4 regions of the Lentzea sp. JNUCC 0626 genome follow, and region 2 is predicted to be linked to each of the others. Evidence: riboswitches for the same ligand, from Rfam matches in the RefSeq annotation. Region 2 holds a riboswitch; each other region holds the start of a gene.
What was found. A riboswitch is a leader RNA that binds a small molecule or an ion and turns the genes downstream of it on or off. The one in region 2 is predicted to bind cobalamin.
Positions count from the first base shown of each region.

Region 1: another riboswitch for cobalamin. It lies ahead of cobN (cobaltochelatase subunit CobN); the one in region 2 lies ahead of JNUCC0626_RS07950 (CoA-acylating methylmalonate-semialdehyde dehydrogenase).
Region 3: another riboswitch for cobalamin. It lies ahead of JNUCC0626_RS10480 (ribonucleoside-diphosphate reductase subunit alpha); the one in region 2 lies ahead of JNUCC0626_RS07950 (CoA-acylating methylmalonate-semialdehyde dehydrogenase).
Region 4: another riboswitch for cobalamin. It lies ahead of JNUCC0626_RS42410 (putative cobaltochelatase); the one in region 2 lies ahead of JNUCC0626_RS07950 (CoA-acylating methylmalonate-semialdehyde dehydrogenase).

Region 1 is NZ_CP171635.1:9,870,484-9,877,387, forward strand. It holds gene JNUCC0626_RS46540 (cobalt-precorrin-6A reductase) at 1-61, shown strand, start outside; gene JNUCC0626_RS46545 (precorrin-2 C(20)-methyltransferase) at 33-1,499, opposite strand; gene JNUCC0626_RS46550 (RNA-guided endonuclease InsQ/TnpB family protein) at 1,535-2,722, shown strand; gene JNUCC0626_RS46555 (precorrin-8X methylmutase) at 2,785-3,405, opposite strand; gene JNUCC0626_RS46560 (hypothetical protein) at 3,402-4,454, opposite strand; cobalamin riboswitch at 4,462-4,597, shown strand; gene cobN (cobaltochelatase subunit CobN) at 4,634-6,904, shown strand, end outside.
Region 2 is NZ_CP171635.1:1,765,894-1,772,797, forward strand. It holds gene mmsB (3-hydroxyisobutyrate dehydrogenase) at 1-344, opposite strand, end outside; gene JNUCC0626_RS07940 (enoyl-CoA hydratase/isomerase family protein) at 341-1,345, opposite strand; gene JNUCC0626_RS07945 (acyl-CoA dehydrogenase family protein) at 1,342-2,481, opposite strand; gene JNUCC0626_RS07950 (CoA-acylating methylmalonate-semialdehyde dehydrogenase) at 2,490-3,989, opposite strand; cobalamin riboswitch at 4,138-4,305, opposite strand; partial or broken gene JNUCC0626_RS07955 (GntR family transcriptional regulator) at 4,474-5,094, shown strand; gene JNUCC0626_RS07960 (CBM35 domain-containing protein) at 5,081-6,904, opposite strand, start outside.
Region 3 is NZ_CP171635.1:2,344,826-2,351,729, forward strand. It holds gene JNUCC0626_RS10465 (hypothetical protein) at 1-42, shown strand, start outside; gene JNUCC0626_RS10470 (DUF3040 domain-containing protein) at 65-343, opposite strand; gene JNUCC0626_RS10475 (ribonucleotide-diphosphate reductase subunit beta) at 455-1,483, opposite strand; gene JNUCC0626_RS10480 (ribonucleoside-diphosphate reductase subunit alpha) at 1,480-3,852, opposite strand; cobalamin riboswitch at 3,962-4,182, opposite strand; gene JNUCC0626_RS10485 (aldo/keto reductase) at 4,373-5,413, opposite strand; gene JNUCC0626_RS10490 (TetR/AcrR family transcriptional regulator) at 5,519-6,127, opposite strand; gene JNUCC0626_RS10495 (ATP-binding protein) at 6,161-6,562, opposite strand; gene JNUCC0626_RS10500 (GAF domain-containing protein) at 6,632-6,904, opposite strand, start outside.
Region 4 is NZ_CP171635.1:9,034,902-9,041,805, forward strand. It holds gene JNUCC0626_RS42385 (serine protease) at 1-579, shown strand, start outside; gene JNUCC0626_RS42390 (GNAT family N-acetyltransferase) at 593-1,051, shown strand; gene JNUCC0626_RS42395 (8-amino-7-oxononanoate synthase) at 1,005-2,198, opposite strand; gene JNUCC0626_RS42400 (hypothetical protein) at 2,242-3,303, shown strand; gene JNUCC0626_RS42405 (threonine aldolase family protein) at 3,326-4,285, shown strand; cobalamin riboswitch at 4,314-4,446, shown strand; gene JNUCC0626_RS42410 (putative cobaltochelatase) at 4,484-6,391, shown strand; gene cobO (cob(I)yrinic acid a,c-diamide adenosyltransferase) at 6,457-6,904, shown strand, end outside.

The DNA of each region.
Region 1 (6,904 bases), 2.5 Mb from region 2:
GGTGGAAACGGTGGCCTCCGTCGACGACGCGGTCAGCTGGTTGGGTACCGCCGGGGTGTGAAGACGACGCCCTGCGCGGTCACGACCGTCTGGGACGAGCCGATGATCAGCAGGCAGCGCATGTCGATCGTGGCCGGGTCGAGGGTGCCGAGCGTGAGCACGCGGATCTCCTCCTCCGGGCCGCCCACGTCCCGCCCGACGACGACCGGGGTCTCCGGCGCGCGGTGCTGGAGCAGCAGGTCGCGCATGTCGGCCACCTGGTGCGTGCGGGCCTTGGACGCGGGGTTGTAGATCGCGATCACCAGATCGGCCTTCGCGGTGGCGGTCAGGCGTTCGGCGATGACGTCCCACGGCTTGAGCCGGTCGCTCAACGAGATCACCGCGTAGTCGTGGCCGAGCGGCGCACCCGCCTTGGCCGCCACGGCGTTCGCGGCCGTGACACCGGGGAGGACGCGCACAGGCACGTCACCGGTCTCCGCCGCCACCTCGAGAACCGCGGTGGCCATGGCGAACACCCCGGGGTCACCCGACGAGATCACCGCGACCCGCGCGCCCTTGCGGGCGAGCTCGAGCGCGAACGCGGCACGTTCGGACTCGACCTGGTTGTGCGACGAGTGCTTCTTCTGCCCCGGGCGCTGGGGCACGCGGTCGAGATAGGTGCTGTAGCCGACCAGTTCGTCGGCGGCCTCCACCTCCTGGCGCGCCTCCGGCGTGAGCCACGCGCGGTCGCCCGGCCCGAGGCCGATGACGACGACCTCGCCCTTCGGCTTCGCGGGCTTCGACTGGCTCGGCAGCAGCGCGAGCGAGAAGTACGGGACTTGCTCGGGGTCGACGTCGGCCAGCGGCGACATCTTCTGCCGACCGGTCGTGGCGCGCTCGACGTACCACGCCCCGTCGAGCCGCCCGGACGCTTCGAGCGCCTCCCGGACGTTGCCGAAAGTGCGGCCCAGCTTGAGGATCGCGGCGGAGTCGGTGTCGGCGAGACGGCTCGCGAGTTCGGCCGGCGGGAGCGTGCCGGGCAGGATCGTGAGCACCTCGTCGCGTTCGACGAGCGGCGTCCCGAGAACCGCGCTCGCCCCGCTCACCGACGTGACGCCGGGGACGACCTCCCACTCGTAACGGTCCTTGAGGCGCTTGTGCATGTGCATGTAGGAGCCGTAGAAGAACGGGTCTCCGGCGGCCAGCACGACCACGGTGCGTCCCGCGTCGAGGTGCGCGGCCAGCTTGGCGGCGGCCTCCTCGTAGAAGGAGTCGATCTCGCCCTGGTAGTCGTCGGTGTCCTCGGTGGTGACCGGGTAGACGAGCTGTTCCATGATCTGCGGTTTTGGATCATCTTGGCTGCGGAAGTAAGGCGCCGCAATGGTTTTGGCGACGGACCTGCCGTGGCGGGCGCTGTGGAACGCCACCACGTCGGCCTCGCTGATGAGCCGCGCGGCCTTGACCGTCACGAGTTCGGGGTCGCCGGGACCCAGGCCGACGCCGTAGAGCTTGCCCGTCATGACGGCTCCAAACGATCTTCTGCGAGAATGTCTTCATGGGGGCGGCACTGGTGAAGCGAGCGTTCAAGTATCGCTTCTACCCGACCGAAGAGCAGACAGCTGAGCTGTCTCGCACTTTCGGTTGTGTACGCCTGGTTTACAACAAAGCCCTGGAGGCCAGAGCCGAGGCTTGGCAGGCTGAGCGGCGGCATGTCAGCTACAGCTGTACCTCGGAGATGCTGACCGCTTGGAAGCGGACCGAGGAGTTGGCGTTCCTCGGGGACGTGTCCTGCGTGCCTCTCCAACAGGCTCTCAGACACCTGAACGTGGCTTTCGGAAACTTCTTCGCCAAACGTTCGCGACATCCGAGGTTCAAGTCTCGTAAGAGGTCGCGTGCTTCGGCGGAGTACACGAGGTCGGCGTTTCGCTGGCGCGACGGACAGCTGAGCCTTGCGAAGATGAACGAACCGCTGAGAATCGTCTGGTCTCGGCCGCTTCCTGATGACGCTCGGCCTTCGACCGTCACTGTTTCCGGTGATAGTGCCGGACGCTGGTTCGTCTCGATTCTGGTCGAGGCCGAAGTAGGTCACCACCCTCAAGCCTCCAACGCTGCCGTCGGAATCGACGCGGGTTTGACCGCGTTGGTGACTCTCTCGACCGGTGAGAAGATCGCCAATCCGAAGCACGAGAGAAGAGACCGAGAGCGGTTGGCCAAGGCTATGCGGTCTCTGGCCCGCAAGCAGAAAGGATCGTCCAACCGGGAGAAGGCCCGGCGTGTCGTGGCTCGGGTCCATGCTCGCATCACCGACCGAAGGCGGGATTTCCTTCACAAGACCACATCTCGGCTCGTTCGTGAGAACCAAGCGATCGTGATCGAGGATCTGAACGTCTCGGCGATGCGTCGTGGAAACCGGCTTGCGGCATCCCTTTCGGACGCCTCGTGGCGACAGCTGAGGTTCATGCTGACGTACAAGGCCGCCTGGTACGGCCGTGAGCTGATCGCGATCGACCGCTGGTTCCCGTCGACCAAGAGTTGCTCGACGTGTGGCCACGTCGTCAACGCCTTGCCGTTGAGCGTGAGGGAGTGGACGTGCCGATGCGGCGCGGTCCACGACCGTGATGTGAATGCCGCGAAGAACGTTCTGGCCGCCGGGCTGGCGGTCATGGCCTGTGGAGACGGTGGAAGACCGATTCGGTGTCAACCGCAGAGGCAACTGTCGCAACCTCCTCCTTCCCGAGGATGAAGAAGCAGGAACTGCCGAGCGTGAGCTCGGTGGACGCTCCAGCCATCGAGCTGGGGCGTAAGTCACTCTTCTTCGCTCGCAATCGCGTTGATGGCCGCCGCCGTCATGGCACTGCCGCCGCGCCGTCCCCGCACCACGAGGTGCTCGAGATCCGTTGCGGCCAAAGCTTCCTTGGACTCCGCGGCCCCGATGAACCCGACCGGGATGCCGAGGATCGCGGCCGGGCGCGGTGCGCCGGCGGCGATCAGGTCGAGGAGGTGGAACAACGCCGTGGGCGCGTTGCCGATCGCGATCACCGCGCCGTCGAACCGGTCCTGCAACAGTTCGAGGGCGGCGGCACTGCGCGTGTTGCCGATGGTCTTGGCGAGTTCCGGGGTGCGCGGATCTTGGAGGTAGCAAAGGACTTCGTTGTCCTTCGGCAGCCGCCGGCGCGTCACCCCGGACGCGACCATGTTGGCGTCACACAAGATCGGCGCGCCTGCTTGGAGTGCTGCGCGCGCGTTGCGCACGACGTTCGGCGAGAACGAGACGTCGGCGGGCAGGTCGGTCATGCCGCACGCGTGGATCATGCGCACGACGACCCGCGCCACGTCGTCGGGGAACCCGCTGAGGTCCGACTCCGCGCGGATGGTGGCGAAGGACTGGCGGTAGATCTCCGCCCCGTCCTTGATGTACTGCGTCAACGGATCTCCTCGTAGCCGTCGCCGGTCGCGACGAACTCGATCACATCGCCCGCCGGGCGGCCGCAGCGGCGGGCACAACCCGACCAGTGCACAGCGCCCGGACTGTCGGACCTGCTCCCTAGAATCGAAATTGGGGGTACCCGGCCTGGCCCGTGTGTGTGGTGGGGCATATCGAGCCAAGCGCGCACATCGGCGCGTACGTCGGAGAGCGACTTCGCGCAGCCGGGGCGTCCGGTGCAGGCGCTGACGCCGTGCCAGGGGGAGCGCGGGTCGGTGATGAGGCCGGACGTGTCGGTGCCGGCGGGCACGACCAGGCTGCGCCACGGGGTCAGGCGCAGGGCGACGCCGGGCAGCTGCGCCGCGCCGAGGCGGCCGAGCGGGACGCCCGGGGTCAACGGTGAAGGTGCGACAGGGGTCACAGCCGGGGTGATGCGCGGGGCGTCGAAGGTGCCGAAGTGGGCGGTGATCTTTCGCACACCGTCGTCCACTTCGGACAGGCGCCAGGCCGTGCCGCGCAGTTGCTGGAAGAGGCGGGCGGCGGACAGGACGGCGTCGACGGGATCGGTGACGCGGACGCCGGTGTCGCGGCCCGCGAGCAGCAGAACGGTGCCCTCCGAGGTGCTGACCAGGCCGAAGTCTCCGCCGAGCCCGCTCACCGCGTGCCCCACCGTCACCAGGAACCGCCCCGGCAGGTCCGCCAGCGCAGCGTCCCCGCACAGCGCCGCGTCGATCTCGTCGACCAGCCCCTGGTTGTCCTCCAGCGGCGCCGCGATGATGTTGCGCATCCGCTCGTGCGTCGAAGACGGCAGCAACCCCGCCGCAGCCAGCCGCGCACCCAGCTCCACGCCGTCCGCCAGGCCCCTGAGCTGGAGGTTCGCCCGCGAGGTCAGCTCGATCGCACCCGAACCGAGCTCGGCAGCCGCAGCCCGCACGACGTCCCACTGAGCAGCGGAGAGCGTCCCGCCCGGCACCCGGATGCGGGCCAGCCCACCGTCGGCTGCGGCGTGCAGCTCGACGGCGCCGGGGCAGGCATCCGGGTGACTACGCATAGGTCGGACTGTAACCCGCCGGTTAGGGTGAGCTCGAACGACGAAGCGCAGGAGGAAGCCGGTGCGAATCCGGCGCGGTCCCGCCACTGTGACCGGCCGAACCGGCTGGGAGTCAGGAACTCTGCTTCGCCCGTGACCCGCAATCTGGGGCGAGGACCCCACGAGGGATGGAGCCCTGCGTGATCCTGCTGCTGTCGACCTCCGACACCGACCTGCTGTCGGCGCGTGCGAGCGGTGCCGAGTACCGGCTCGGCAACCCCGCACGCACGACCGTCGACGACCTTCCCGGACTCGTGGAGGGTGTTGAGCTGGTCGTCGTGCGCATCCTCGGTGGCCGCAGGATGTGGGAGGAAGGGCTCGACTGGCTGCTGGCCTGCGGGCTGCCCGTGGTCGTGCTCGGTGGCGAGATGCAGCCCGACGCGGCGTTGATGGAGCTGTCGACGGTGCCCGGTGGCGTGTGTGCCGAAGCGCACCTCTACCTCGCGCACGGCGGCCCGGCGAACCTCACCGAGCTGCACAAGTTCCTCTCCGACACCGTGCTGCTGACCGGCCACGGCTTCGAGGCCCCCACGGCTACCCCCACGTGGGGTGTGCTGGAGCGGGATGAACCGAAGGCCGAAGGTCCGACGGTCGCGGTGCTCTACTACCGCGCGCACCACGTCGCCGGGAACACCTCGTTCGTGCACGCGCTGTGCGACGCCATCGAGGCCAAGGGCGGCAGGCCGCTGCCGGTCTACTGCTCGTCGCTGCGCACCGCCGAGCCCGAGCTGCTCGACACGCTCCGCAAGGCCGACGCGCTGGTCGTCACGGTGCTCGCGGCGGGTGGCACGAACCCCGCCAAGGCGTCCGCCGGCGGTGACGACGACGCGTGGGACGTCGGCGCGCTGGCCGCGCTGGACGTGCCGATCCTGCAAGGACTCTGCCTCACCTCCAGCCGCGAGACGTGGGACGAGAACGACGACGGACTGTCTCCTCTGGACACCGCGACCCAGGTCGCGATCCCGGAGTTCGACGGCCGGATCATCACGGTCCCGTTCTCCTTCAAGGAGATCGACGAGGACGGCCTGACCGTCTACGTCGCCGACCCCGAACGGGCGCTGCGCGTCGCGGGCATCGCGGTGCGGCACGGCCGTCTCCGCCACATCCCCGTCGCCGAACGCAAGATCGTCGTGATGTTGTCGGCGTACCCGACGAAGCACTCGCGCATCGGCAACGCCGTCGGCCTCGACACGCCCGCGTCGACCGTCCGGCTGCTGAAGGCCATGCAGGAGCACGGGTACGACATCGGCGACGAGCTGCCGGGCGTCGACGAACTCGACGGCGACAAGCTCATCCACGCGCTGATCGCCGCCGGTGGTCAGGACGCGGACTGGCTCACGCAGGAGCAGTTCGAGAGCAACCCGATCCGCATCGCCGCGGCCGACTACCGCGAGTTCTACGAGACGCTGCCGGACGACTTCCGCGAGTCGATGCAGGAGCACTGGGGCGAGGCGCCGGGCGAGCTCTTCGTCGACCGCAGCAAGTCCAAGGACGGCGAGATCGTGCTGGCCGCGCTGCGGTCCGGCAACGTCGCGGTGATCGTGCAGCCGCCGCGCGGGTTCGGCGAGAACCCCATCGCGATCTACCACGACCCGGACCTGCCGCCGTCGCACCACTACCTCGCCGCGTACCGGTGGGTCGAGTCGAACTTCGGTGCCGACGCCGTCGTGCACGTCGGCAAGCACGGCAACCTGGAGTGGTTGCCCGGCAAGACCGTCGGCATGTCGGCGTCCTGCGGCACCGACGCGGCGCTCGGCGACCTGCCGCTGATCTACCCGTTCCTCGTCAACGACCCGGGCGAGGGCACGCAGGCCAAGCGACGCGCGCACGCCACGCTGGTCGACCACCTGGTGCCGCCGATGGCCCGCGCCGACAGCTACGGCGACATCGCGCGCCTGGAGCAGTTGCTGGACGAGTACGGCAACATCTCGGCGATGGACCCGGCCAAGGTGCCGGCGATCCGCGCGCAGATCTGGACGCTGATCAAGGCCGCCAAGCTCGACCACGACCTCGGCATGGAGGACCGGCCGCACGACGCGGAGTTCGACGAGTTCATCCTGCACGTCGACGGCTGGCTGTGCGAGGTCAAGGACGTCCAGATCCGCGACGGCCTGCACATCCTCGGCGAGGCGCCGACGGGGTCCGTCCGCGTCAACCTCGTGCTCGCGATGTTGCAGGCACGGCAGATGTGGGGCGGTCAGGTCGCCGCGCTGCCGGGCCTGCGGGAAGCGCTCGGGCTCACGACCACCGGCCGCGAAGACGTTGACGCGGTTGAGGAAGAGGCGCGCGCGCTCGTCCAGGCGATGGAGGACGCGGGCTGGGATCGTGCTGCCGCAGCAGGTCTGCACGAGTCCGAGGACGTGCAGAAGATCCTGGAGTTCGCGGCCGTCGAGGTCGTGCCGAGGCTCGCC
Region 2 (6,904 bases):
ACGCCGCCAGACACCGGGGCGTCCACCGCGAGATGCCCGGCGGCCGAGGCCAGCTCGGCGGCCGCCCGCGCGTCGGCGACGTCGATGGTCGAGCAGTCGAGGAACACCGTGCCCGGCTCGGCCAGCGGCACGATCTCGCGGTAGACGTCGAGCACGTGCCGCCCGCTGGGCAGCATGGTGATCACGACGTCCGCACCGCTGACCGCAGCCGCGGCCGACTCTGCCAGCGGAACCTCGGCCTCGGTCACGACGGGGTCGTAGCCGACGACCTTCTCGCCTGCTCGCAGGAGGTTGGCGGCCATGAGGCCGCCCATGTTGCCCAGTCCCAGGAACGCGACGGTCATCGGGTCACCTCCGCGAAGAACGACGCGACCAGCTCGTCGTCCACCTCGGACAGTTCGGCGGGCTGCCAGCGCGGCGACCGGTCCTTGTCGATGATCTGCGCGCGGACGCCCTCCGGGAGGTCCGGGTGGCGCAGGGCGTGGGACGACACGCGGTACTCCTGCCCCAGCGCGGTCGCCAGGTCCGGCAACGGCGACCGCAACGAGCGCAGCGTGACCTTCAACGCCGTGGGGGACTTAATTTCGATCTCCTTCGCCGCCGAGAACGCCGCGTCGCCCCCGCGCCGCAACCGCTCGAGGACCTCCTCGACGGAGTCGGCCGAGTAGCACTCGTCGATCCACGGCCGGTCGGCCTCGAGCTGGCTCGCGGGTGGCGTCTCCGCGAACGTCGCCAACGCCACCGCGGGCGTGCTCGTGGCCAGCGCGTCGAGCAGGTCCGGCAGCCGGTCGGACGGCACGAAGTGGTCGGCGAACCCGCAGTGGATCGCGTCGGCGCCGGACATCGTCGCCGTGGTCAGGGCGACGTGCGTGCCGAGCTCGCCGGGAGCGCGGGAGAGCAGGTAGGTGCCGCCGACGTCGGGGACGAACCCGATGCCGACCTCGGGCATGCCGACGCGCGACCGTTCGGTGACGACCCGGTGGCTGCCGTGCGCCGAGATGCCGACGCCGCCGCCCATCACCAGGCCGTCCATGATCGCGACGTACGGCTTGGGGTAGGCGGCGATCTGCGCGTTGAGCCGGTACTCGTCGGCCCAGAACGCGAGCGACGCCGTGCCGCCGGAGCGTGCGTCCTCGTAGATCGACCGGATGTCCCCGCCGGCGCACAGACCGCGTTCACCGGCTCCGTCGACCACGACGGCCCGCACACCGGGATCGTCCTGCCACGCCGTGAGCCGGTCGCTGATCGCGCGGACCATGTCGTGCTTCAGCGCGTTGATGGCCTTGGGCCGGTTGAGGGTGATGCGGCCCAGTCCGCTGTGGACGTGGAACTCGACGTCGCTCACATCGCCTCCTGGAACATCCGGCGGGAGATGATGATCCGCATGATCTCGTTGGTCCCTTCCAGGATCTGATGCACCCGCAGGTCGCGGACGATCTTCTCCAGCCCGTACTCGGTCAGGTAGCCGTAGCCCCCGTGCAGCTGCAACGCCTGGTTCGCGATCTCGAACCCCGCGTCGGTGCAGAACCGCTTGGCCATGGCGGACAACGCCGTGGCGTTCGCGTCGCCGTGGTCGAGCGCGTCGGCGGCCCGCCACAGCAGCGTGCGTCCGGCCTCCAGTTCGGTGCGCATGTCGGCCAGCCGGAACCGCAGCGCCTGCGCCTCCGACAGCCTGGCGCCGAACGCCGACCGTTCGGACAGGTGCCGCAGCGCCTTGTCCAGCGCGGTGCCCGCGCCGCCCAGGGAGCAGGCGGCGATGTTGAGCCGTCCACCGTCCAAAGCGGACATCGCGACCTTGAACCCGCCGCCCTCGCCACCCAGCAACGCCGTGGCGGGTACGCGCGCACCGTCGAGGACCACCTGGCGGGTGGGCTGGGCGTTCCAGCCCATCTTGACCTCGTTCGGTCCGAACGAGAGCCCCGGAGTGTCCTTGTCGACGACGAACGCCGAGATCCCGGCCGCGCCGATGCCTCCGGTGCGAGCCAGCACGACGTACACCTCGGCGGCGCCCGCGCCGGAGATGAACTGCTTCACCCCGTCCAGCACGTAGTCCTCGCCGTCGCGCACCGCCCTGGTGGACAACGCGGCGGCGTCCGACCCGGCGTCCGGCTCGGTGAGGCAGTAGCTGCCGAACCAGTCCATCGTCGCCATACGCGGCAGGTAGCGGTGGCGCTGGGCCTCGCTGCCGAACCGGTCGATCATGGTGGCGACCATGTTGTGGATCGAGGTGTAGGCGGCCAGTGACGGGCAGCCGGTCGCGAGCGCCTCGAACACCAGCACGCCGTCGAGGCGGCCGAGCCCGGAACCACCGACGTCCTCCGGCAGGTACACGCCGCCGAGCCCGAGCTGGGCGGCCTTGCGCAGCACGTCCGCGGGGAAGTGCTTGCTCTGGTCCCATTCCACGGCGTGCGGCGCGAGGTGTTCGGCGGCGAACTCGGCCACCGTCTCGCGCAGCGCGCGTTGGTCTTCGTCGAGCCTCATCCGCGGCCTCAGCTCATCGTCGGGATCACGAAGCTGGCGCCGTTCTTCACACCGGACGGCCAGCGCGAGGTGACGGTCTTCGTCTTGGTGTAGAAGCGGATCGAGTCCGGCCCGTGCTGGTTGAGGTCACCGAATCCGGACCGCTTCCACCCGCCGAACGTGTGGTAGGCGATCGGCACGGGGATGGGCACGTTCACGCCGACCATGCCGGTGTTGACCCGCGAGGTGAAGTCGCGCGCGGTGTCGCCGTCCCGCGTGAAGATCGCGACGCCGTTGCCGTACTCGTGCTCGCTCGGCAGCCGCAGCGCCGCCTCGTAGTCGGCGGCGCGCACGATCGACAGCACCGGCCCGAAGATCTCCTCGCGGTAGATCCGCATCTCGGGCGTGACCCGGTCGAACAGGCACGCGCCCAGGTAGAAGCCGTTCTCGTGGCCCGGCACGGTGACGTCCCGCCCGTCCACGACCAGCTCGGCACCTTCGGCCACACCGATGTGCACGTACTCGCGCACCCGGTGCACGGCGTCGGAGGTGACCAGCGGCCCGAAGTCCGAGGTGTCGTCCAGCGCGGGCCCGACCTTCAACGCCCGCGCGCGTTCCGCGAGCTTCGCGACCAGCGCGTCCGCCGTCGCCTCACCGACCGGAACCGCCACCGAGATCGCCATGCACCGCTCGCCGGCGGACCCGTACCCGGCACCGACCAGCGCGTCCACGACCTGGTCGAGGTCGGCGTCCGGCATTACGATCATGTGGTTCTTGGCGCCACCGAAGCACTGCGCGCGCTTCCCGTGCGCGGCGGCGGTGGTGTAGATGTACTCGGCGATCGCGGAGGACCCGACGAACCCGACCGCCTCGACCCTCGGGTCGGTGAGCAGCGCGTCGACCGCCTCCTTGTCCCCGTTGACCACGGAGAAAACGCCCGGTGGCAGACCAGCCTCGAGGAACAGCTCGGCCAGCCGCAACGGCACCGACGGGTCGCGCTCGGACGGCTTGAGCACGAACGCGTTGCCGCAGGCGATCGCCGGAGCGGCCTTCCACAGCGGGATCATGGCGGGGAAGTTGAACGGCGTGATGCCCACGACCACCCCGAGCGGCTGACGCATCGAGTAGACGTCGATGCCGGTGCCCGCGTTGTCGGTGAAGTCGCCCTTGAGCAGATGCGGAACGCCGATCGCGAACTCGACGACCTCCAGTCCCCGCTGGATGTCCCCGCGCGCGTCGGCCACGGTCTTGCCGTGCTCGGACGACAAGAGCCGCGCGAGGCTCTCCTCCTCGGCCCGCACGAGCTCGACGAACTTCATCAGCACGCGGGCCCGGCGCTGGGGGTTCCACGCGGCCCACTCCCGCTGGGCGGCAACGGCGTCCGCGACGGCGTCGGAAACCTCGGCGGCGGACGCCAGCGGCACCCGCGCCTGAACGGCGCCAGTACTCGGGTCGAAGACGTCGGCGAACCGGCCGGACGTGCCGGGCACGGGCTTGCCACCGACGAAGTGGTGCAGTTCCTTGCTCACAGGAGATCCTTCCGTCAGAGCGCAGGACGGAGCCGCCCGAGTCGCATATGGACGACCGGGCACGGCGACAGCACGGCTTATGGCTGTGGGATCGCGTTTCTCGCGCAGGCAGGAAGAATCTGCATGCGTTCAGCTCCATCCTCGTGGACGAACACGGACGTCCACAGCCGGTATCCTGGCTCCCGGATCGACGTGGGGCCCCGGCCTTCCCGGCTCGCGCCAGTGGCCTGCTGATGGGACACCACTCCCCGGTCACAGTGGCGGGACCGCGCCGGACTCGCACCGGCTTCCCTGCACCGTGGACCTTCGGCCAACATAAAGTAGGACTTCCTACTATGTCGAGAGTGCGCCAGGTCACGTCACCCGGAAGAAAGCGGCGCCCCCGGGCCGTGACCAGCCGGGGGCGCCGCGGGCCGCTCCGATGTAGTGCGAGAGACGGGCGTCGTCGGGCAACTGGAAGGCGCCCTCCGGCAGCTCAGTACCGATCCGGAACGCGATCATGCGCGGCGCCCACGCACCCGGCGACCCGCTGAAACCGCAGGCCCTCGCCAAGGAACAGGGCGTGAGCCTGGCCGTGGTGCGCGAGGCGCTCGTCCGCCTGGTCAGCGAGGGCCTCGCCGACCAGCTGCCGAACCGCGGCTTCGCCGTCCCCGTCTACTCGGACCGTCGCCGGCAGAAGATCGCGGAGGCCCGGATGACCGTCGAACCGGCCGTCCTGCGCTCGTCTGTCGAGCGGGGCGACCTCGACTGGGAGGCCTGGGTCCGCGCGGCGCACCACCGGCTGGCACTCACCCCCGCGTTCATCGGCGACTCCGACGAGCACCACAGCGAGGAGTGGGCGGAAGCGCACCGGATCTTCCACCGTATCCTGCTGGAAGGCTGCGGCAACGCGTCCCTGCTGGACACCTTCGACCGGCTGTGGACCGCGAGCGAACTCGACCGCCGCTGGTCGGCGAGCCGCAATGGGGAGCGCGACCACCTCGCCGAGTAGCGCGCCCTGGAGGAGGCCGCGCTCGCCAGTGACGCCGACGCCGCCGCGACGGCGTTGCTCCGGCACCTCGGCCACACCGCGACCGGCCTGCTTTCCGACGTCACGGCGTCGTGACGGTCAGCCAGTCCAGTTCGGCGAAACCGTTCCGCTTCCGCAACGCCACCCTGTTCTCTCCCGCGGTCAGCGGCACCAGGACCGTCGCGGCGCGGGCGGCGCGGTCGTGCTGCTCGGTGCCCAGCCACGAGCCGCTCGGCGGGTACACCGCGACCGCGCGCTCCACTCCGCCCACGAGCACCGTGTGGTCGGCCGGAGCGGTCGTGCCGTTGGCGTGACCGATGGCGAGCCGGTACGTGCCGGTGACCGGGGCGTCCACCACGAACTCGACCTGGCTGTCCGGCGCGTCGATGCCGCCCACGTAGTCGGGCACGTAGTTCGACCGGTACGGCACCGCCCGCGCCGACGTGATCGCCGCGTTCTCCGCCTCGTACCGGTGGGTGTCCGGCCGCACGTCGACGTAGTCCAGTTCGGCGTAGCCCGTGCCCCGGCCGAGCCGGACGTCGTTGCGGCCCGCCTGGAGCACCAGTCGTTTCGTGACGGTGCCCAGCTCGGAGCTCGCCCAGCCTCCCGTGGCCGGATAGCCGACCTCGCCCTGGCGCACGCCGTTCACGCTCACCGCGTGGGCCGCCGGGCCGACGCCCGCCGCGTACCGCACGGTCATCGCGTACACGCCGGTCGCGGCGACGGTCACCGGGAACGTCACCGCGCTGCCCGCGTGGTCGAGGCCTCCGACGTACGCACCGCCTGACGCTGGAACACCGTTGTGCCGCAGGGCTTCCGTCACCACGGCCTGCTCCGCCTCGTACTTCGACGGGTACGCGTCCGGGCCGGCCGCCGGGCTCACGACGACGCGGTACCCGTCGTATCGGTTCATCCGGCGGATCGGCACGACGAGGTTTCCGCCGCCGTCGACCGTCAGGATCTTGTCGAAGACGTTGTAGGTTCCCGTTTCCGGGTCACCGCCCGCGTCGACTCGGCGGTTCGCCTCGCGTGGGTCCTTGTCCCACACCGTGGTGTCGAGCCGCACCCGGACCTGGCCGGTCAGCCCGCGCGCGTTCAGTCCGGTGACGCGCACGTCCACCGGCCCGTCTTCACCACCGGCGAGCACGGTGAGACTGCGTGCCCCGTCGTCCCAGGAGGCGAGAGCGTCCGACCGCAGGTACGCGCGCCCGTTGGTCGTGTCGTCCCAACGGTTCACGTGCGCCTTGCGGCCGCGCATGTCCTTGTACCACTTCATCATCCAGAAGCCGCCGTTCGGCGCGAGGGCTCCGCCTCCGGTGCGACGCAGGGTGTTCCCGAGCAGTCCGGGGTTGGTGTAGATCGCCATGGCGCCGAAGTCGACGTCGTAGCGTTCCAGGTCGGCCCAGTAACGGATCATCGATCCGGGCACGCCCTCGAAGTCGCCGGGGTTCGCCGAGTCGGTGGTCTGTGGCCCGTACTCCTCGACCACGACCCGCAGCGGCCGTCCCGGCACCCCGAGCTCGTTCTCCAGCGGCCGGTAGTAGCGGGTCAGCGCCTCCGGCACGTCGCCGGGACTCCGGCCGAGGTTGTGCCAGCCGACGATCTGCGGCACGGTCCCGGTGTCGACGGCGTTGCGCAGGAAGTCGCGCATCTTCTGCTGCTGCCCGGCCTGCCACGGCAGGTAGAACTCCCAGTTCGGCCCCATCACCGGCACGGTCGGGTCGATGGCGCGGACACGGCGGACGGTCTGCGTCCACAACCAGTTGAACTTCTGGTCGTACGTGCCGCCCGGCACCGCCGCGTCGCGTTCGAGGCCGTGCAGCTTGTTGTCGGCCTCGTTGAACGGCGCCACCGCGAGCAGAGTGTCCCGATAGGACTGAATGCGCCGGGTGGCCTCGTCGACCCG
Region 3 (6,904 bases), 580 kb from region 2:
CCGTCGTCGATCGCGGATCTGATCGTCGCAACCCCGAAGTGACCGCTACTGCGCTGTTGATCTCCTAGGACTGCCGGGCACCCACGAAGAGCTTCGCGAACACCCCGACGCACACGAGGGCGCCGAGCGCGATCACCGCCGCCGAAGACCACGTCACGCCCGCGACCACGACGAGCAGGCCGGCGAAGAACGCGGCGAGCACGCCGAGTGCCCGCACGGCGCTGCCGAACAGGAACGTGAGCACCGAGGGTCTGGTCAGCTTGGCCGCGAGTGCGGGGTCCTCGTCGAGCAGGCGCTGCTCGATCTCTTCGAGTTCACGTTGTTCACGGTCTGCCAAAGCCATGGAAAGCCTCCGTTCCAGGCCCATGGTTGCTCGGGCGGCGGCCGTGTCCAATCCGTGCTGACCCCCAATTCGCCGGTGCCCCCAGCTGGGCCGGGGGCACCGGGCGAACTCCTAGAAGTCCTCGTCGAACGCCACCGTGCCGGTCACGCCCACCTGGTAGGCGGACACGCGGCGCTCGAAGAAGTTCGAGAGCTCCTGCACGTCCTGCAGTTCCATGAACGCGAACGGGTTCTTGGAACCGTAGATCGGCTCGATGCCGAGCACCTGGAGGCGCCGGTCGGCGACGTGCTCCAGGTAGGAGCGCATGTCCGCCACCGACATGCCGGCCACGCCGCCGCCGAGCAGGTCGTCGGCGAACTGCACCTCGGCGTCGACGGCCTCGCGCAGCATCTGCCGCACCTCTTCGTACAGCGACTCGTCGAACAGGTCGGGCTCTTCGCGGCGGACGGTGTCCACGACGTCGAACGCGAACGCCATGTGCATCGACTCGTCGCGGAACACCCAGTTGGTGCCCGAGGCGAGGCCGTTCAGGAGCCCGCGCGAGCGCAGGAAGTAGACGTAAGCGAAGGCGCCGTAGAAGAACAGGCCCTCGATGCACGCCGCGAAGCAGATCAGGTTGAGCAGGAACGAGCGGCGGTCCTCGCGGGTGCGCAGCTCGGTCAGCGACGAGATCGAGTCGATCCACTTGTAGCAGAACTCGGCCTTGGCGCGGATCGACGGGATCGTCTCGACGGCGGCGAACGCGTCGGCGCGGTCGTTCTCGTCGGGCAGGTAGGTGTCGAGCAGCGTCAGGTAGAACTGGACGTGCACGGCCTCCTCGAACAGCTGCCGCGACAGGTAGAGGCGGGCCTCCGGCGCGTTGACGTGCTCGTACAGGTTCAGCACGAGGTTGTTCGCGACGATGGTGTCACCAGTCGCGAAGAACGCGACCAGGCGGTTGACGAGGTGCCGCTCGGCGTCCGACAGCTTGTTCAGGTCGGCGAGGTCCGAGTGGAGGTCGACCTCCTCGACGGTCCAGGTGTTCTTGATGGCGTCGCGGAAGCGCTCGTAGAACAGCGGGTAGCGCATCGGCCGCAGCGTGAGGTCCATGCCGGGGTCGAGCAGGGCGTTCTTGCGGGCGGTGTTGGACAGGGCGGTCACTGGCAGGCCTCACATGCTTCGGGGTTTTCGAGGGAACAGGCGAGCGCCTCGGCGTCGGCGACAGCGGCGGGGGTGGCCGGCGCGCTGGCGGGGACGGAGACGGTGGCCTGCTGGATGCGCGTCGCGGGGCGGGAGCGCAGGTAGTACGTGGTCTTCAGCCCGGCTTTCCAGGCGTAGAGGTACATCGAGGAGAGCTTGCCGATCGTCGGCGAGGCGACGAACAGGTTCAGCGACTGGCTCTGGTCGATGTACGGGCCGCGCGCGGCGGCCAGTTCGATCAACGCCTTCTGCGGCAGTTCCCAGGCGGTGCGGAACAGCTCGCGAACCTCGGCGGGCAGTTCGCCGAGACCCTGCACCGACCCCTCGTCCTGCTTGAGGCGGTTGCGGATCGCGTCCGTCCACAGGCCGCGGGACTTGAGCTCGCGCACCAGGTAGGAGTTGATCTGCAGGAACTCACCGGAGAGCGTCTCGCGCTTGAAGGTGTTGGACACCTGCGGCTCGATGCACTCGAAGCAGCCCGCGATCGAGGCGATCGTGGCCGTGGGAGCCACGGCGATCAGCAGCGAGTTGCGCAGGCCGTGCTCGGAGATCCGCTCGCGCACGGACGCCCAGCGCGCGGTCTGCGTGGGCGTGACGCCCCACAGGTCGGGCTGCAGATCTCCCTTGGCGGCACGAGTTTCCGCGAACGCCGGGTGCGCACCGGCCGAGGAGGCCAGCTCCGCCGACGACTCCAGAGCCGTCAGGTAGATCTCCTCGGCGATGCGCGTCGACAGCTCGCGCGCGGCGGGCGAGTCGAAAGCCAGGCGCAGCTTGAAGAACACGTCCTGCAGGCCCATGACACCGAGACCCACCGGGCGCCAGCGCGGGTTGGACTGCGCCGCCTGCTCGGTCGGGTAGTAGTTGATGTCGATCACGCGGTCGAGGAACACCACGGCCGTGCGGACGGTGGAACGCAGGCGCTCCCAGTCGATGTCACCGGCAGTGTCGTCGATGTGAGCGCCGAGGTTGACTGAGCCGAGGTTGCAGACCGCGGTCTCCTCGTCGCTCGTCACCTCCAGGATCTCGGTGCACAGGTTCGACAGGTGCACCACGTTCTCCGGCGACGCGGTCTGGTTGCACGTGCGGTTCGACGTGTCCTTGAACGTCATCCAGCCGTTGCCGGTCTGGGCGAGCGTGCGGATCATCCGTCCATAAAGGTCACGAGCCTTCACGGTCCGCACCGCGCGGCCGGCTTCCTCGGCGGCGCGGTAGGCGCGGTCGAACTCGTCGCCCCACAGGTCGACCAGTTCCGGCATCTCGTCCGGGTCGAACAACGACCAGTCGGCGTCCGCCTCGACGCGGCGCATGAACTCGTCGGGGATCCAGTTGGCCAGGTTGAGGTTGTGCGTGCGGCGCGCGTCCTCACCGGTGTTGTCGCGGAGCTCCAGGAACTCCTCGATGTCCGGGTGCCACGTCTCCAGGTACACGCACGCGGCGCCCTTGCGGCGGCCGCCCTGGTTCACGGCCGAGACCGACGCGTCCAAGGTGCGCAGCCACGGCACGATGCCGTTCGAGTGGCCGTTCGTGCCGCGGATCAGCGCACCCCTCGAACGCACCCGCGACCACTGCACGCCGATGCCGCCGGCGAACTTCGACAGCCGCGCGATCTGGGCGTAGCGCTCGTAGATCGACTCCAGCTGATCCTTCGGCGAGTCGAGCAGGTAGCACGAGGACATCTGGGTGTGCTGGGTGCCCGAGTTGAACAGCGTCGGCGAGCTCGGCAGGTACGCGAGCGACGACATCAGCCGGTAGAAGTCGATCGCCTCGGCCGCGGTGTGCGAGAGCCCGCACGCCACGCGCAGCAACCAGTACTGCGGCTGCTCGATCACCGATCGCTGGGACGGGTGGCGCAGCAGGTACCGGTCGTAGACGGTGCGCAGGCCGAAGTACTCGAACCGCCGGTCGCCGTCGAGGTCGATGGCGTCGTCGAGCTTGCGGGCGTTGGCGGCCACGAACTTCGCGGTCGCGTCGCCGATCAGGCCCTCGGCGTGGCCGAGGGCGATGCTCTGGCTGAAGGACTGCACGCCCTGACGGCGCACCTCCTTCTCGATGAACGCGGCCAGCAGGCCCGCGGCGAGCTTGGAGTACTCGGGTTCCTCGGCGACCAGGGCGGCCGCCGTCTGGATCGAGAGCTTGTCCAGCTCCTCCGTGGTGGCGCCGTCGTAGAGACCGCTGATCGTCTTGGTCGCGACCCTCAACGGGTCGACGTCGTGCAGACCGACCGTGCAACGCTCGACCGCGCGAACGATCTTGTTCAAGTCGACCGGTTCGAGTGAACCGTTGCGTTTTTTGACGCGCATCGTGGTGGTGACTGTGTCGACCGCCGTCACAGCTCTCTCCTCGCGAGCTCGGTGGCCACGAGAGCAGCGAGGAGTGAACGGGCGCGCGCGACCGCCACGTCCTCCCGCCCTCCCTCGGGGCCTCGGACGCCCGCACGCAGGCGCGTGCGGGATGCTGGCAGGTCTTCGGACTCACGGGCGTGCCCGGTGATCGATCACCGAGGCGCCTACCGGCCGTCGCTTCCCAGACACCCTCGTCCAGTGCTTTCTGACGGCTTTCGTTCCCGTTCACCGCTGCGGGGCAGTCCCGGATTCACACCGGGTTCCCTCTTGCGACGACCGATCTGGATGATCGGCCGAACCAGCTGCGGGACACAATACATGGGCGCGATCATGAGACACGCACCTACATGTAGTGGGCGTGTCGCCCGGTTGGACCAGTGCCTGAAACGTCCCGCCGCGCGGCTCGCGACGTGGCGGGACGACCCTGCGGTCAGCGCAGGTGGTGGGCGTTGAGGACGGTTCGTTCGGCCCCGTTGGCGGCGGCGTTCGCCGCCTGAACTCCCGAGGCTCAGCCGAGCGGCACGGGACCGCGCACGGAGGCGGAGTAGTCGTTGATCCACTTCGGGTACACCGGCGCCGGGGCGCTGATCGCGTCCAGTTCGGCGAGGTCCTTCTCCGCCAACGGGTTCTCGACGGCCGCGAGGTTGTCCCGTAGCTGCTCGACGGTGCGGGCGCCGATCGTGACGCTGGTGACCGCGGGCCGGGCGAGCAGCCACGCCAGCGCGACCTGCGGCATGCTCGTGCCGTTGCGCTCGGCCACTTCGCGGACGACGTGGACGATCGGCGCGGCGGTGGACGGGTCGACCGGCGGAATCGCCTGAGGGGCCTTCGCCCGGCGCGACCACGGGTCCGTGCTGTTGCCCTCGGCGTCGAACTTGCCGGTCAGGTACCCGGCGGCGAGCGGGCCCCAGACGGTCAGGCCGATGTTCTCGCTCTCGACCATCGGCAGGATCTCGGCCTCCAGGTCGCGCACCAGCAGCGAGTAGTGCGCCTGGAGCGCGACGAACCCGTTGAGCTGCTTGAGCGCGGAGATGCCGAGCGCCTTCGTGATCTGCCAGGCCGGGAAGTTCGCGACGCCGATGTGCCGGACCTTGCCCTGGCGCACGGCGTCGTCGAGCGCGCTCAGCGTCTCCTCCATCGGCGTGACCGAGTCGGTGTTGTGCAGCTGGAACAGGTCGATGTGGTCGGTGCGGAGCCGCCGCAGGCTCCTCTCGATGCTGCGCAGCAGGTGCACGCGGGTCGCGCCGAGGTCGTTGGGACCGGGGCCGAACCGCGCCATCGCCTTGGTCGCGATCAACACCTGGTCGCGGCGGCCTTCGAGGATCTCGCCGAGGTGGTTCTCGGACTCGCCGTCGGCGTAGACGTCCGCGGTGTCGATCAGGTTGACGCCCGCGTCGAGCGCCTCGTCGACGAGCCGGCGGGCCTGGGCCACGTCCAGCGCGCCGACCGCACCCCAGATCGGGTGGTCGGTGGCGCCACCGAACGTCATGGCGCCCAAGGACACCTCCGAGACCCAGAGTCCGGTTTTGCCCAGCGTGCGGTACTGCATCGAGCTCTCCTCACGACTTTTCGGACACCATGTCCGACATCGTGTCCGACTCTACACCCGAACGGACCAGCGCGTCGGTGTCGAGCGGTTTCGGAGGGTGAATCCTCAGGGTCGGCGGAACGCGCCGTACCACTGGTTGGCGGCGAGTTCGCGGGCCACGGCCAGGTCGGACTCGAGGCCGTTCGTGGCGACCTGGTGGGCGATCGCCCGCATCCCGCCCCACACGATGACCTCGGCGCACGTGTGCGGCACGAGGTCGGCGGACGTGCGGCCGGCCTCCTGCTCCTCCTCGAGCATGCGGGTCATGTTGTCGGCGAACCGCTGCACGGCCGCGTTCCACACGTCGCGGATCTCCGGCTCGTAGCCGGAGACCTCGACGATGGCGGCGAGCAGATGCGCGCGTTCCCGGTAGAAGGCGAAGATCTCCACCTGCGACCGCGTGATCGACTCCAGGTCCGCGGTGACGGTCCCCGGTGCCTCGAACGCGGCCCGGCCGAGGTTCTCGGTGATCCGCCGCATGACGTCGGTCTTGTCGCGGAAGTACAGGTAGAACGTCGACCGCGCGATGCCGGCCGCGTCCGCGATGCGCTGCACACCGAGTTCGGTGAAGGCGGTGCCGTCGCGCAGCAGCCGTTCGGTCGCGCCCAGCACGGCGGCCTCTACCTCGGCCTGACGTTCGGCCTTTTTGGACGGTCGGCGGGTGATGGAAGCCACGGACCCGATCGTAGCCAGCTGCTCAGCGGGTGCTCACGGGCACGGCACGACGGCGAACACCGTCTTGCCCCCGCCGGGACGCAGGCTGGTGCCCCACTTGCTGGTCGTGCTCTCGACCATCACCATGCCGCGACCGCGGTTCTCCCCCAGCCGCGAGTGGCCGTAGACCGGCTGCGTCGACGACTCGTCGTCCACCTCGACGGTGACGACGCACGGATCACCGGCGCGGAACAGCCGCAGGGTGCCGCTGCCGGTCGTGTGGTCGAGGACGTTGCTCACCAGTTCCGTGACGACGAGCTGCACGTCGTAGAGGTGGTCCTCGCCCAGGTCGGGTAGCAGAGCGCCGAGCTCGTGACGCAATCCGGACAGCACGACGTCGCGCGGGACGTGCAGGTCCACGACCAGGCGCTGGGCCTGGTCACCGGCAAAGGTCACGTGCGTTCGCGCCTCTCACAACTGTCGCGTACTGCGTTCGACGATAGCCGTAGCCCGAACTCGGGCGTGTCAAACCTCGTTTCGCCGACGATTTCGGCGATCGAGGTAGGCGCCCAGACCGCCGAGCTCCTCGCTGGCGATGAACACCGACCGCACGTGGATCAGCACCTCCTCCACGTGGGCCGCGCAGCCCCAGGCCGCGTCACCCCACGAGTCGGCCACCTTGATCTCCGCCGGGGCCGCACAGGCGTCCCGTCCGCCCAGCTCACAGCGTTCCGGGTGCGGGCTCCGGGACTGGGCCACCGCCGCCTCCCTCATCCGGTCCGCGCGTTCGGCGGCTTC
Region 4 (6,904 bases), 3.3 Mb from region 2:
GGCGCGCTCGTCGCCGAGAACAAGGTCATGACGGCCGCGCACTGCGTCACGCTCAAGGGCGTGCTCGGCAAGAACCAGCGCCCGCCGGAGCAGCTCAGGGTGGTCGCCGGTCGCACGGACCTAAGAGAAAAAACCGAGGGCGTGGACGCGGCCGTGAGCGGCGTGTGGCGGCACCCGGACTACGTCGAGGTCACCAAGGGCGACGACGTGGCGATCCTGACGCTCGCGCAGCCGGTGCCGTACCGCACGATCGCGCTCGGCGAGGTCGGGGACGACGGCGTGGTGCTCGGCTGGGGCCGCACCGCCGAGAACGTCCCGCCCGCGATGTCGCTGCGCAAGGTGACGGTGCCGATCCTGTCCGACTCCGAGTGCCTGCTCAAGGAGCCCGACTACCGGCCGGGCGCGATGCTGTGCGCCGGGCGGGGTGGCCGGGACGCCTGCACGGGCGACTCGGGCGGGCCGCTGGTCGTGCGCGGCAGGCTCGCGGGCGTCGTGTCGTTCGGCCGAGGCTGCGCACGGGCAGATGAACCTGGCGTCTACACCCGGCTCGCGAACTACCGGCAGACGCTGGGCTTCTGATATCCACGATCAGGTGCGAACCACACAGTTTCCCGCCACCCTGCGGCGGCAGTGGGGCCTCGACCTGAGCCCCGACCAGCTCTACGCGATCCTGCGGCTGCGGCAGGACGTCTTCGTCGTGGAGCAGAACTGCGTCTACGCCGACGTCGACGGCCGCGACCTGGAGCAGGGCACCCGGCACTTCTGGCTGGAAGCGGAGGGCTCGCACGAGCCGCTCGCTTACCTGCGGCTGCTCGAGGAACCCGACGGCACGTTCCGGATCGGCCGCGTCGCCACCGCGCGCATGGCCCGCGGCCGCGGGTACAGCCGCCGGCTCATGCAGGCCGCGCTCGCGGACGTCGGCAGCACGCCGTCAGTGCTCGACGCGCAGACGTACGTCGCCGACTTCTACGCGTCGTTCGGGTTCGTGGCCGAAGGGGCCGAGTTCATCGAGGACGGGATTCCACACCTGCGGATGCGGCGCTCTCCCTGATCACGCGCACCGCGCGCTCGATGTCGGCCTCGGTCAGATCGGCGCGCGCGGTGAGCCGCAGCCTGCTGATCTGGTCCGGCACCGACGGCGGCCGGAAGCAGCCGACGACGACACCGCTCGCGCGGCACGTCTCCGCCCACCGGAACGCCTGCTCGGGCCCCGGTGCCCGCACGCTCACGACCGCCGCCGTGGGCGTGCTGACCTGGAAACCGGCTTCCTTCAGGCGGTTGCTCAGGTCGTGCGCCACGGTCAGCGCCCGCTCGGGACGGTCCGGCTCCTCGCGCAGGATCCTGATCGCCGCGAGGGCCGCCGCCGCGCTGCTCGGCGCGAGGCCGGTGTCGAAGATGAACGGCCGCGCGGTGTCGATCAAGTGCTTGATCACGCGCGACGGGCCGAGCACCGCGCCGCCCATGGCGCCCAGCGACTTGCTCAACGTCAGCGTGGTGATCACGTCCGGCTGCTTGATGAGGCCCGCTTCCGCGACCGCCCCACGGCCGCCCGGTCCGACGACGCCCAGGCCGTGCGCGTCGTCCACCACCAGCGCCGATCCGTTCGCGCGGCAGACCTCGTGCAGTTCGTTCAGCGGGGCGATGTCGCCGTCGACGCTGAACACCGAGTCCGTGACGACGATCGCGCGCCGCTTGCCGCGGGTCTCCAGCGCGTGCCGGACCTTGCCCACGTCGCAGTGGTCCGCGACGACGACGTCGGCCTTCGACAGCCGCGTGCCGTCGATCAGCGACGCGTGGATGTGCTGGTCCGCGACGATCGCCGTGCCGGGACCCGACAACGCCGTGACCGCGGCGAGGTTCGCCATGTAACCGCTGCTGAACACCAGCGCGGACTGCGAGCCGCAGAAGTTCGCGAGCTCGAACTCCAGCTCGGCGTGCAGCTCGGTCGAGCCCGTGACCAGGCGCGATCCCGTGGACCCCGCGCCCCACTTCAACGTGGCGGCCGCGGCGGCACCGGCGACGCGCTTGTCCTTGGCGAGCCCGAGGTAGTCGTTGCTCGCGAGGTCGAGATCCGTCGAGTCCGACGTGCGCGGCCGCAGTCGCCGGGTCAGACCGGCCTTGGCTCGCGCTTCAGAGCGGACGTCGATCCAGTCGAACGTCGCCTCACCAGGACTGGAAATCGCCTCAGTTGTGCTCACGGTCACCGCCTGAGTCTCCCATCCGGCCGCTAGCGTGCCGCTCGTGGACCTGTTCACCTTCACGCGCGCCGAACTCACCTCGCCGGTGCAGTTCCTCGGCGGCCGCTGGGTGGTGTCCTCGTACGACGACGTGCGCGCCGTGTTGGCCGATCCCGTCACGTACCTGCCCGACAACGCGCTGACCGCCGTGACGCCGGTGGCTCCGGCGGCGTTGCGATCACTGGTCCGCGCCCGCTTCTCGCTCCCGCCGACGCTCGCGAACAACGGGTCCGAGTCACACGCTGACCTGCGGCGACTCGTGGCGTCGTTCTTCACGGCCGCGCGCGTTGCCGCTGCGGAGCCTCGCATCGAAGCCCTCGTTCTGGAACGCCTGGGTGGCACGGATCTCGTGCGGGACCTCGCCTGGGACCTGCCCGCGATCGTGCTGATGGACATCCTCGGACTGCCCAACGTCGACATCCCGACGCTGAAGCGGTGGAGCTCCGGGTCGCTGGAGTTCTTCTGGGGCGACATCACCCGCGAACGTCAGCTGGAGCTGGTCGGCGACGTCGGCGACTTCCACCAATGGCTGATCAAGCGCTATCACGCCCGCGACGGCGACTTGTTCTGCGCGCTGGCCGACGCCGGTGTGTCCGCCGAGGACTCCGCGGGCCTCTGCTACTTCCTGCTGATCGCCGGCCAGGAGACGACGACCCAGTTGCTGTCCACGGCGTTGCGGCGCGCGTTGCAGGACCGTTCGCTGTGGGCGCGGCTGCCCGAACCCGGCGTCGCGGAGGCGTTCGTCGAGGACGTGCTGCGGACCGAAACGCCCGTGGTGACGTGGCGGCGGCTGACCGCGCGTGAGGTCGTTCTGTCCGGTGTGCACGTTCCGGCCGGTGCGGAGCTCGTGTTGTTGTTGAGCGGTAAGGAAACCGACTCGCGCCACCTGGCGTTCGGGTACGGCCGCCACTTCTGCCTGGGCGCGGGGCTCGCCCGGCTGGAGGCCGCCGTGACGTTGCGCACGGTGGCGGCGCACGAACCGTCGTTGCACCTGGTCGGACCACGACCGGAGTGGCTGAACCTGCTGTCGTTCCGCGCGCCGAAGTCGGTGGCTGTGAGCCGTTGACCTGAGGTTTGATGCTGGGGTGATGAACCGTCAGCTCTCGGGAGTCCGCAAGAAGACGCTGCTGGAGACGCTCGGCCCGGTGCCGGACGTCGACCCCGACCGGTACGGCGACGGCGGCCCGGTGGGTGCGCTGGAGGAGCGGGTCGCCGCGTTGCTCGGCACCGAGGCCGCGTTGTTCGTGCCGACCGGGACGATGGCGCAGCAGATCGCGTTGCGGTGCTGGGCCGACCGCACGCACAACCCGATCGTCGCGATGCACCCGCAGGCGCACCCGCTGCACCACGAGGACGACGCGCTGACCGTGCTGTCCGGGCTGCGGCCGATCAAGGTGCGCAACGCCGACGTCGGGACGTGCCCCGAGCCGTTCGGGACGCTGCTGCTGGAGGTGCCGGACCGCGAGGCCGGGTTCGTCCTCCCGACCTGGGACGAGCTGACCGCGACGGTCGACCTGGCCCGCGAACGGGACGCGGTCGTGCACCTCGACGGCGCGCGGCTGTGGGAGAGCACGCACGGCCTGGGCAAGCCGTTGCCCGAGATCGCGGGGCTGTTCGACTCGGTCTACGTGTCGTTCTACAAGTCCCTCGAAGGCATCTCCGGGGCGGCGCTGGCCGGGTCGCGGGACTTCGTCGAGCAGGCACGGGTCTGGCGGCACCGGTACGGCGGCATGCTGTTCCAGCAGTGGCCCGCCGCGCTGTCGGCGTTGCACGGCCTGGACACGGTCCTGCCGAAGCTCGGCGAGTACGTCGCGCACGCCAAGGTCGTCGCTCAGGCGATGGACCAGCCCGAACCGCACACCCACCAGTTCGCGCTGCACCTGCCCGGCGACCCGGCCCGGCTCAAGGAGTTGAGCGGCAAGTTCCTCGGCGGGTTCTGGCAGGACGGGCCGCTGGCCAAGACCGAGGTGACCGTGGCCGGCCCCGCGCTGGAGTGGACGGCGGACGAGGTCAGGGCAACGTGGCAGGAGTTCCTCGGGCTGATCTAGCGACGTCGCTCACCTGGCTGTTGGACCCGGCCGTGCGAAGTGCGACGATGCCGGGGCTGTGAGGGGAACGCGAGGAAGCCGGTGGAACTCCGGCGCCGTCCCGCGACTGTGACCGGTTTTGGACGCCGGAAGTCAGGAACTCGTCCCCCTCTTCACCTCACCGCGGGCGTGGACACCCGAGGAAGGACTTCGCTGAGCATGTTCCCGTTTTCGGCTGTCGTCGGCCATGACGACCTCCGGCTCGCCCTGCTGCTGAACGCCGTGCACCCCGGCATCGGCGGCGTTCTCGTCCGAGGCGAGAAGGGGACCGCGAAGTCGACCATCGTGCGTGCGCTGGCCGCGTTGCTGCCGGAGCTCGACGTCTCGGCGGGCTGCCGGTTCGGGTGCGCGCCCGGGACCACCGACTGCCCCGACGCACCGCACGACGGCGTGGAGCGGCGCCCAGCCCGGCTCGTCGAACTGCCCGTCGGTGCCACCGAGGACCGCCTGGTCGGGTCGCTCGACCTGGAGAAAGCGCTGACCGAGGGCAAGCGCGCGTTCCAGCCCGGCCTGCTGGCCGCCGCGCACCGGGGCGTGCTCTACGTCGACGAGGTCAACCTGCTGCACGACCACCTGGTCGACCTGCTGCTCGACGCCGCCGCGATGGGGCGTGCGCACGTCGAACGCGAGGGCGTGTCGGTGTCGCACCCGTCGCAGTTCCTGCTGGTCGGCACGATGAACCCCGAGGAAGGTGAGCTGCGGCCGCAGCTGCTCGACCGGTTCGGGCTGACCGTGGCCGTGAAGGCCGCGCGGGACGTCGCCGTGCGCACCGAGGTCATCCGTCGCCGGCTCGCCTACGAGGCCGACCCGGTCGGGTTCGCCGCTCGCTGGGCCGATGAGGACGTGCAGCTGAAGCAGCAGATCACCGACGCCCGGTCGCGGTTGGCCGGAGTGTCCCTTCCGGACGGTGAGCTGCGCCGGATCGCCGCTGTCTGCGCGGCTTTCGAGGTCGACGGCATGCGCGCGGACCTCGTGGTCGCCCGTGCCGCCGTCGCGCACGCAGCGTGGCGCGGGGTCGGCGCGGTCGAGGAGATCGACGTCGAGACCGCCGTCCGGCTCGCGCTGCCGCACCGGCGCCGCCGCGACCCGTTCGACGAGCCCGGCATCGAGGAGCAGCAGCTCGAGGACGCCATGAAGCAGGCGGCCGAGCACGCCGAAGAGCCTTCGGACGAGGGTCCGGACGACGACGGCCCCGGCGGTGGCGAGCTGCCCGAACCGCAGGAAGGCCCGAAGGGCAACGGGAACGCGCCTGCCGACCGTCCGGCACCGGAACCCTCGCCCGCGTTCAAGGCGCGGCTGCTGGAGGTTCCCGGCGTCGGGGAAGGTGCGCCGGGCAAGCGTTCCCGGGCCCGTGCCCGCACCGGCCGGATCGTTCGTTCGTCCACTGTGGACGGCAGTGGGCTGCACCTGGTCGACACGCTGACGACCGCCGCGCCGCACCAGGCCGCGCGGGGCCGCAGCGGTCCCGGACTGCTGCTCACCGCCGCCGACCTGCGCAAGGCCGTGCGGGAGGGCAAGGAGTCGAACCTCGTGTTGTTCGTCGTCGACGCCTCCGGCTCGATGGCCGCGCAGAAGCGGATGTCGGCGGTCAGCGGCGCGGTGATCTCGTTGCTGCGCGACGCCTACCAGCGCCGCGACAAGGTGGGTGTGGTGACGTTCCGGGGCCAGACCGCCGAGGTCGCCCTGCCGCCCACGACTTCCGTGGACGCCGCCGCGACGCGGTTGAAGAAGATGCGCACCGGCGGCCGCACGCCGTTGGCGGACGGTCTGCTGAAGGCCCACCGCGTGCTGGAGATCGAACGGCTGCGGGACCCGCGCAAGCGTCCGCTGGTGGTGCTGCTGACGGACGGCCGGGCTACGTCGAGTGGCCTCGGCGGCGACCCGACCAAGGACGCGCTGAAGGCCGCCGGACTGCTGGAGCAGACCGCCGTCGTGGTCGTCGACTGCGAACAGGGCCACGTCCGCCTCGGGCTCGCCGCGAAGATCGCCGAGGCGTTGCAGGGCACCTGCGTCCGGCTCGAGCAGCTGTCCGCCGACCACCTCGCCGGCGTCGTCCGGGCCGCGTGAGTTCGCTTCCCGGCGAACTCACCGGAGTCTGCGGAGCAGCGACCAACGAGCAAGGAGAAACCCCTGTGCCCCAAGGACAACCCACCGAGGTTCCGAAGGACGGCCTGACCACCCGGCAGCGCCGCAACCGCCCGTTGCTGATGCTGCACACCGGCGAGATGAAGGGGAAGTCGACGTCGGCGTTCGGCATGGCGCTGCGCGGCTGGAACCAGGGCTGGGACATCGGCGTGTTCCAGTTCGTGAAGTCCGCCAAGTGGAAGGTGGGCGAGGAGTCCGCGTTCAAGGCGCTCGGCCGGCTGCACGACGAGACCGGCGAGGGCGGTGCCGTCGAGTGGCACAAGATGGGCGAGGGCTGGTCCTGGACCCGCAAGCAGGGCACCGAGGACGACCACGCCGCCGCCGCACGTGAAGGCTGGGCGGAGATCGCGCGCCGCCTTCAGAGCGAACGGCACGGGTTCTACGTGCTGGACGAGTTCACGTACCCGCTGCACTGGGGCTGGATCGACGTGGACG